4 regions of the Microbacterium sp. MMO-20 genome follow, and region 3 is predicted to be linked to each of the others. Evidence: predicted binding sites of a transcription regulator. Region 3 holds the regulator's gene; each other region holds the start of a gene.
The links. The regulator HrcA, encoded in region 3, represses chaperone genes, less so after heat shock. The targets are predictions, from matches to a motif close to TTNGCACTCGNNNNNNNCGAGTGCNAA.
Positions count from the first base shown of each region.

Region 1: the regulator HrcA is predicted to act here: its motif matches at 1,185-1,211, upstream of groL (chaperonin GroEL).
Region 2: the regulator HrcA is predicted to act here: its motif matches at 1,378-1,404, upstream of groES (co-chaperone GroES).
Region 4: the regulator HrcA is predicted to act here: its motif matches at 1,135-1,161, upstream of WFI52_RS00340 (Hsp20/alpha crystallin family protein).

Region 1 is NZ_JBBCUU010000001.1:369,700-371,899, reverse strand. Features, by position in the region: gene groL (chaperonin GroEL) at 1-1,148, opposite strand, end outside; gene WFI52_RS01925 (cold-shock protein) at 1,320-1,532, opposite strand; gene WFI52_RS01920 (LytR C-terminal domain-containing protein) at 1,684-2,200, opposite strand, start outside.
Region 2 is NZ_JBBCUU010000002.1:18,497-20,696, reverse strand. Features, by position in the region: gene rarD (EamA family transporter RarD) at 1-865, opposite strand, end outside; gene groES (co-chaperone GroES) at 984-1,280, opposite strand; gene WFI52_RS03765 (class I SAM-dependent methyltransferase) at 1,500-2,200, shown strand, end outside.
Region 3 is NZ_JBBCUU010000008.1:27,110-29,309, reverse strand. Features, by position in the region: gene WFI52_RS10965 (carboxylesterase/lipase family protein) at 1-671, opposite strand, end outside; gene hrcA (heat-inducible transcriptional repressor HrcA) at 744-1,784, shown strand; gene dnaJ (molecular chaperone DnaJ) at 1,851-2,200, shown strand, end outside.
Region 4 is NZ_JBBCUU010000001.1:56,432-58,631, forward strand. Features, by position in the region: gene WFI52_RS00335 (L-serine ammonia-lyase, iron-sulfur-dependent, subunit alpha) at 1-1,068, shown strand, start outside; gene WFI52_RS00340 (Hsp20/alpha crystallin family protein) at 1,234-1,686, shown strand; gene WFI52_RS00345 (DUF4287 domain-containing protein) at 1,785-2,078, shown strand; gene WFI52_RS00350 (ABC transporter ATP-binding protein) at 2,075-2,200, shown strand, end outside.

The DNA.
Region 1 (2,200 bases), on a different contig from region 3:
GTGGCCGCACCCGCCTTGATGACGGCGACGCCGCCGGCGAGCTTGGCGAGGCGCTCCTGGAGCTTCTCGCGGTCGTAGTCGCTGTCGGTGTTCTCGATCTCGCGCTTGATCTGGGTCACGCGACCCTCGATCTGCGACGACTCGCCCGCGCCCTCGACGATCGTGGTCTCGTCCTTCGTGACGATGACCTTGCGAGCCTTGCCGAGCAGGTCCGTCGTGGCGTTCTCGAGCTTGAGGCCGACCTCTTCGGTGATGACCTGGCCGCCGGTGAGGATCGCGATGTCCTGGAGCTGAGCCTTGCGACGGTCTCCGAAGCCGGGGGCCTTGACGGCGACCGACTTGAAGATGCCGCGGATCTTGTTCAGCACGAGGGTCGCGAGGGCCTCGCCCTCGACGTCCTCCGCGATGATGACGAGCTCCTTACCCTCCTGGATCACCTTGTCGACGATCGGCAGCAGGTCCTTGATGTTGGAGATCTTCTGGTTCGCGATGAGGATGTACGGGTCCTCGAAGACAGCCTCCTGGCGCTCCGGGTCCGTGACGAAGTAGGGGTTGATGTAGCCCTTGTCGAAGCGCATGCCCTCGGTGAGCTCGAGCTCGGTGCCGAAGGTGTTCGACTCCTCGACGGTGACGACACCCTCCTTGCCGACCTTGTCGATCGCCTCGGCGATGAGCTCGCCGATCTCGGGGTCGGCGGCGGAGATGGATGCCGTGGCCGCGATCTCGTCCTTGGTCTCGACCTCCTTGGCGGAGGCGAGCAGCTCGTCGGAGAGAGCCTTGACGGCCTTCTCGATGCCCTTCTTGAGCGAGATGGGGTCAGCGCCGGCCGCGACGTTGCGCAGACCCTCGCGCACGAGCGCCTGGGCGAGGACCGTAGCGGTCGTCGTACCGTCACCGGCGACGTCGTCCGTCTTCTTGGCGACCTCCTTGACGAGCTCCGCGCCGATCTTCTCGTACGGGTCGTCGAGCTCGATCTCCTTGGCGATGGAGACACCGTCGTTCGTGATCGTGGGGGCGCCCCACTTCTTCTCGAGCACGACGTTGCGGCCGCGCGGGCCGAGCGTCACCTTGACGGCGTCAGCCAGGATGTTCAGGCCGCGCTCGAGGCCACGGCGGGCCTCCTCGTCGAAAGCGATGATCTTTGCCATAAGTGTGTCGTCCCTCCCGGACGTGAGGATGAGTCTTTAGCACTCAGCATGACGGAGTGCTAACTCATTCTGGCACTCGGGCATGACGAGTGCAAGCCGATCCGCGGCCCTGTTTACGCAGGACATGTCGCTGGCAGGGCAGCGTGGACGCGGCGGGGAGGAAGGAGACGCTCAGGCGACGACGCGGACCGACTCCGCCTGGGGGCCCTTCGCGCCGGCGCCGACGACGAACTCGACGGCCTGACCCTCTTCGAGCACACGGAAACCGGACATGTCGATGTTCGAGTAGTGCACGAAGACGTCCTGGCCGCCCTCGACGGTGATGAAACCGAAGCCCTTCTCGGCGTTGAACCACTTGACGGTTCCGTGGGTGCTGGCGCTCATGCGAATCTCCTGATGGTGCGGCGGGACTCGGCCATGCTAACCACGCGGGATGCCGCGAAAGCCCGGATCCGGGCACTGTTGACACGGCTGCACCGAAGTGTTCACACGCGCGAAACACGACCCGCGCAGGCGCCGCAGCGCGCGCCGGGACTCAGCCCTCCGAGTCCGGCGCGGGGGTAGCCCCATCGGTGCGGTCGAGCCCGATGACCAGCACGAGCTGCGGGTCGTCGGTGCCCCACATCCCCGCGTAGGCGTCGCTCAGCGCGACGTCGGCTCCCCCGATCGCGGCGGCGAGGCCGCGAGCCGCGGCTTCGTCGGCCGGAGTCGTGTAGAACACCGTCGTCGTGGCGAAGTCCTCCGACCCGGCATCCCCCGCATTGACGTCGTCGGCACTCCAGCCTGCCGCGACGAGGGTGTCGCTCATCGCGCTCGCGAGGCCGCGCTGTGGCGTCGCGTTGAGGATCGTCACCTTGTAGGAGGTGTCCAGACGCGCCTCGGTGCTCGGTGCGACCGACGCCGTGGGGGTCGACGCGGGAGTCAGGGAGATACGACCGGTGGCGAGCATCGTGCCGAAGATCCCGACAGCGACGAGGACGACCGTCGCGATGACGGACCAGAGCAGGACCATCCCACCGCGCAGACGGGGGTTCTCGGCACGGTGGGCACCG
Region 2 (2,200 bases), on a different contig from region 3:
GGAGCACGAGCGCCACCCAGACGAGCGCGAAGCCGATCCAGCGCTCGAGCGGCATGGGCTCGCCGAGGATCCACCAGCCCGTCAGGAACTGCATGATCGGGGCGACGAACTGCAGCAGGCCGATCACCGTGAGCGGGGCCCGTCGCGCGCCGGCGGCGAACAGCAGCAGCGGCACGGCGGTGACGACACCGGCGAGGGTGACGAGTGCCGTGTGCCCCGCGCCCTGCGTGCCGAAGACGAGCCCGGTCGTCGAGGCCACGACGATGAGCTGCACGATCGCGATCGGCGTGAGCCACAGCGACTCGAGAGTGAGGCCGCTGATGGCATCCACGCTCGGCCCGATCTGCTTCTTGACGAGACCGTAGGTGCCGAAGGATGCCGCGAGCGTCAGCGCGATCCAGGGGAACGAGCCGTACGCCACGATGATGACGACGACGGCGAGGGCGGCGAACGCGATCGCGACCCACTGCGCTGTGCGGAGCTTCTCGCCGAGGACGAGGACACCCAGCAGCACCGTCACGATCGGGTTGATGAAGTAGCCCAGGCTCCCCTCGATGACGTGCCCGGTGAGGATGCCGAGGAGGAACACCTGCCAGTTCACGTAGATCAGCAGGCCGGCAACGATCGTCCAGAAGACAAGCCGGCGGTCGCGGAGGATCGCGATGAGCTTCGGCCATGTGCGGGTGACGGTCAGCAGGATCGCGCAGAAGACGAGCGAGAAGAGGATCCGCCAGACGACGATCTCCCACGGCCCGATGGGCGCCAGCAGGATGAAGTAGAGGGGCATGAAGCCCCAGAGGAAGTACGCCGCGAACGCGTACACGCCGCCGAGGGACTCCTGGCGCTTCGTCTCCTCGGGTGTCATGAGTCTCACTCTATGACGGTCCTGACAGGATGCGGTCGTCGCGCGACTGCCAACCAGCGCCGCGGGAACGACAAAGGGTCCGGATGCCGAGGCATCCGGACCCTTCGTCAGGCTGAGATCAGCGGACGACGACCGCGAGGACGTCGCGCGCGGAGAGCACGAGGTACTCGTCGGCGCCGAACTTCACCTCGGTGCCGCCGTACTTCGAGTAGAGGACGCGATCGCCGACGGCGACGTCGAGCGGCACGCGGTTGCCGTTGTCGTCGACGCGGCCGGGGCCCACCGCCACGACCTCGCCCTCCTGGGGCTTCTCCTTGGCGGTGTCGGGGATGACGAGACCGCTGGACGTGACCTGCTCGGCCTCGACCTGCTTGATGACGATGCGGTCCTCGAGCGGCTTGATGGAAACCGACACGGTTTACCTCTTTCTGGCGTGGCGTATTGCCGTTGTCACTGAAAAGACTGATTAGCACCCGATGGGTCGGAGTGCTAATGGCAAGTCTAGAGCGCGGCTGGCACTCGTGCAACGCGAGTGCCAGCCATCCCAACTTTTCTTCTCCTCCTCCCTCCTGCCCCCTCCTCCCCCGCACGCCCGACCGAGACGGGGTTCGCCGCGCGCGCCTAGGCTGGGCGGATGGATCTCGCCGAGCTCACCGCCCTCCTCACCCCCGAGGGCCTGCGCCTGATCGACGAGCTCGGAGCGCTCGACTCGACCGACGACGTCGCCGCGGCCGTGTCACGGCTGCGGTCGGCCGGTCGCGCACCCGAGCTCGTCGCGGCGGCGGTCGGTCAGGCGCGACTGCGCACGCGAGCGCGCGCGAAGTTCGGCGCGTTCGCCGATCGGATGCTCTTCACGCGGTCGGGGCTCGAGCAGGCGACGCGGCTCGAGATCGCGGCATCCCACGCGGGTCGCTTCCGCGACGCCGGCATCCGCGCCGTCGCCGACCTCGGCTGCGGGATCGGCGGCGACGCGCTTGCGCTCGCGGGGATCGGGCTCGACGTGCTCGCCGTCGACGCAGACGAGGTCACCGCCGCCCTCGCCGCGTACAACCTCGCACCGTTCGGCGACGCCGTGCGCGTGCGCCATGCCCGTGCGCAGGACGTCGACCTCGCGGGCATCGAGGCGGTCTGGCTCGACCCTGCCCGCCGGACGGCCGGCCACGGCGATACGACGCGTCTGGGCGCCGGCGAGTGGTCGCCCCCGCTCGACTGGGTGTGGGGCCTCGCCGCGCAGCTGCCGGCGGGCATCAAGCTCGGCCCCGCGTTCGATCGGTCCCTCGTACCGACGGAAGCCGGTCACGTCGAAACGCAGTGGATCTCGGTCGACGGCGCGAC
Region 3 (2,200 bases):
TCGAGAGGGCCCGACTGGATGATCGCGGCGACGGGAATCGTCGCGGTGTCGGGCCGCGACAGGAGCGCCGCGACGAGGGCGCCCCCCGCCGACTCGCCCGCGATCGTGATGCGCTCGGGGTCACCGCCGAACCGTGCGATCTCGGATCGCACCCAGCGGAGCCCCGCGGCTGCATCGGACAGGCCGAGGTTGCGCGGCGCGGCCTCCAGCACCGAGAACCCCTCGGCGCCGACGCGGTAACCGATCGATACGAAGACGACGCCGTCGCGGGCGAAGGTCGTGCCGTCGTAGGCGGGGAGGGCCGGTGTGCCGCGCTCGAGCGCGCCGCCGTGGTACCAGACGAAGACGGGCAGCGCGGCGCCCGTTCCGGCTGCGTCCGCCGGTGCCCACACGTTCGCCGTCAGGATGTCGTCGCCGGGGATGTCGACCGAGCCGAGGAGCGCGCCGAGCGCGCCGAAGTACGGGTCCTGCGGCGCGGTCGGGCCGTGTTCCGTGGCATCTCGCACGTCGCTCCACTCCGGAACCGCCTGCGGCAGCGCGAATCGGCGCTCGCCGAACGGGGGGAGTCCATACGGGATGCCGAGGTAGCGGTCGACACCGCCCTGCCGCGTTCCGCGCACCGCGCCCGTCGTCGTCGTGACGGTGGGGTGGGGGTCGGCATCGGCGCGCATACGGCTCATCGTAGGACGACCGCGATAGGATTGGCACTCGATAGTCGGGAGTGCCAGTCAAGAGGAGGGGTCATGGTCTCGGAGCGCGGCCTGCAGGTCCTCCGCGCCATCGTTCAGGATTACGTCGACACGAACGAGCCGGTCGGCAGCAAGACGATCGTCGATCGCCACCAGTTCGGCGTCTCCGCGGCGACGATCCGCAACGATATGGCCCTCCTCGAAGACGAAGAGCTGATCGTCGCGCCGCACACCTCCTCCGGGCGTGTCCCGACCGACAAGGGCTATCGCGTCTTCGTCGACCACCTGGCCGAGCTGCGACCGCTCTCCAGCGCCCAGCGTGCGGCGATCTCGACGTTCCTGGCGGACCCTGCCGACCTCGACGACCTCCTCATGCGCACCGTGCGCGCCCTCACGCAGCTGACGGGCCAGGTCGCGATCGTGCAGTACCCGTCCTTCGCGCGGGCCAGCGTCTCGCACGTCGAGTTCGTGCACCTCGGCGGTGCGCGCGTCGTCGTCATCGTCGTGACCGACACGGGGCGCGTCTCGCAGCGGGTTGCGTTCCTGCCGTACGAGCTCACCGAGACGGATGCCGCCGCCGTCAAGCAGGCCATCGCGACCCTCGTGACCGGCAAGCCCGTCGCCGACGCGGCGCAGGCGATCGCGGAGCTCGGTGCGAAGCCTTCTGCGGCATCCGGCACCGTCGATGTCGCCGTCCGGGTCGTCGCACGGATCGTGGCGGAGGAGCTCGAGGACTTCCGGCAGGACAAACTCGTCATGGCCGGCAGCGCGACGCTCGCTCGTCGCGAGGGTGACTTCCGCGGGAGCATCTATCCCCTCCTCGAAGCCATCGAGGAGCAGGTGACGCTGCTGCGCCTCATGGGCGAGATGGTCGCCGACGACAAGGGGCTCGCGGCGAGCATCGGGCGCGAGAACGCCGACTTCGGCCTCGCCGAGGCGTCGGTGGTCACGAGCGACTACGACGGCGCCGGCAGCCGTGCGCGCGTCGGTCTGCTCGGCCCCATGCGGATGGATTACCCCACCAACCTCGCGGCGGTCCGCGCCGTCGCGCACTACCTCAGCCGTCTGCTCGATGAGGACGACACGTCCCGTTGAGTCCCGAGTAGACACAGACACCGACGGAAGACACGCCGCGCCGGGCGCGGTTCAGGAAAGGCGATTGTGGCCGACCACTACGAAGTTCTGGGCGTTTCGCGTGACGCGTCACCCGACGAGATCAAGAAGGCCTACCGCCGACTCGCGCGGGAGCTGCACCCCGACGTGAACCCGGGCGAAGAGGCATCCGAACGCTTCAAGCTCGTGACGCACGCCTACGACGTGCTGAGCGACCCCGAGCAGCGGCAGCGGTACGACATGGGCGGCGACGGGTCGGCGTTCGGCGGGGGAGCGGGCGGCTTCGGCGGGTTCGGCGACATCTTCGAGACGTTCTTCGGCGGCGGTGGGGGTGCCCGGTCGGGCCGACCACGCTCGCGGCGTGAACGCGGCCAGGACGCGCTCGTCCGCGTCACTCT
Region 4 (2,200 bases), on a different contig from region 3:
GGATTCATCCGCCGCGAAGGCGCCGACATCGAGGTGGCCTCCACGCCGTTCCCCCTGCAGTTCTCCACCGCCGCCGACCTCCTCGCGCTGTGCGACGAGCGGGGTCTCACGATCGCCGAGGCCGCCCGCCGCAACGAAGAGGCGCTGCGTCCCGAAGAAGACGTCGCCGCGGGGCTCGACGCCATCTGGGACGCCATGACGGCGTGCGTCGACGCGGGGCTCCACTCGGACCACACCGGAGGCGTGCTCCCCGGCATCCTGCGTGTGAAGCGTCGTGCGAGCGCGATCCGCGAACAGCTGGAAGCGGCGGAGGCGGGAACCGGGCGCGAGCTCCCCGGGGAATGGCTGGGCGCGTTCGCCCTCGCCGTCAATGAGGAGAACGCCGCGGGTGGCCGCGTCGTCACCGCGCCGACCAACGGTGCCGCAGGCATCGTCCCGGCCGTCGCGATGTACTGGTGGCGCTTCCTCGCCGATTCAGGGCTCGGCTCGTCGACCGCGGTGACGCCCTACGGCGAGCTCGTCGGGTCGGCGCTGCTCGGCCTGCACCCGCCGGACGGCGCCGGAGCGCTCGGCGCACTCGAGACGCCCGATCATGAGGACGAAGCCGCCTTGGCGGAGGCGAACCGCCGCCGCGGCATCCGGCGCTACCTCCTCACGGCGACGGCGCTCGGCTCGCTCTTCAAGGCGAACGCGTCGATCTCCGGCGCCGAAGGCGGATGCCAGGCCGAGGTCGGTTCGGCGTGCGCGATGGCCGCGGGAGGGCTCACGGCCGTCATGGGCGGGACGAACCGGCAGATCGAGAACGCCGCCGAGATCGCGATGGAGCATCACCTCGGTCTCACGTGCGACCCGGTCGGCGGTCTCGTGCAGATCCCGTGCATCGAGCGGAACGCGATCGCGGCATCCACCGCGGTCACGGCGGCCCGACTCGCCCTCCGCGGCGATGGGGAGCACTACGTGTCGCTCGACATGGTCGTCGAGACGATGCGGCAGACGGGCATCGACATGTCCACGAAGTACAAGGAGACGAGCGAGGGCGGTCTCGCGGTCAACGTCATCGAGTGCTGAGCGCTGCCCACGGGCGCAGGGTTCACGCGCGCGTCGCGGGTTCGTCGGCGCATACGGCTGAGGCCGTTGGCACTCTCAGGGGGAGAGTGCTAATCTGAGATCGGTTGAGTCGGCTAGGCTCAACTTTGAGATCATCCGCAATCATCTTGGACAAGGGAGAGAACAATGGCCACTCATGACCCGTTCCGCGACCTCGACCGCCTCGCGGCGGGGCTCCTCGACACGCGACGCGGACCGCGCCGAATGCCGATGGACCTGTACCGCGACGGAGACCACTACGTGCTGACCGCCGATCTGCCGGGCATCGACCCCGGCTCCGTCGACGTCGACGTCGACGGTCAGCTGCTCACCATCCGTGCCGAGCGCACTCTCAGCGAGGGCGAGGGCGTCAAGTGGATCACGCGGGAGCGTGAGGCCGCGAGCTTCCTCCGCCAGCTCAATCTCGGCCAGGGCATCGACACCGACGGCATCGCCGCGACCTACAACAACGGTGTGCTGACGGTCACGATCCCCGTGAGCGAGAAGGCCAAGCCGCGCAAGGTGCACGTCGTCTCCGACGCCGCGTCCACGGTGCAGGCGCGTGAGTCCACGTCGGAGCCGCAGCCGATCGACCAGTAAGAAGACGCAGCGAGAACGGGATGCCGGGTTCACACCCTCGGTATCCCGTTCTCGTCGTCTCCCACCGCGGAGCGCTCGGGGGTTCTAGGCTGAGCGGCATGTCATTCCAGGCGTACCTCGACAACATCGAGGAGAAGACCGGTCGCACCCCGCGGCAGTTCATCGACGAGGCGACGGCACGCGGGTACGGCGTCGACACGAAGGCGGGCGAGATCATCGCGTGGCTCGCCGAAGATTACGGCCTCGGGCGCGGGCACGCCATGGCGCTCGTGCACGTCATCACGAAAGGACCGAAGATCGACGCGAAGCACGTCGGCTCGGGCACGACCCACAGCGATGCGACGGACACGCTGTGGCTGGAGGGCAAGGCGTCGAACCCGGCATCCGCATGAGTCCGACCGCCGTCGAGGTGCGGGGACTGCGCGTACGGCGGGGCCGGACCGAGGTGTTCTCCGGGCTCGACGTCGCCATCCCGACGGGCTCGATCGCGGGCCTGCTAGGCCCGTCCGGGTGC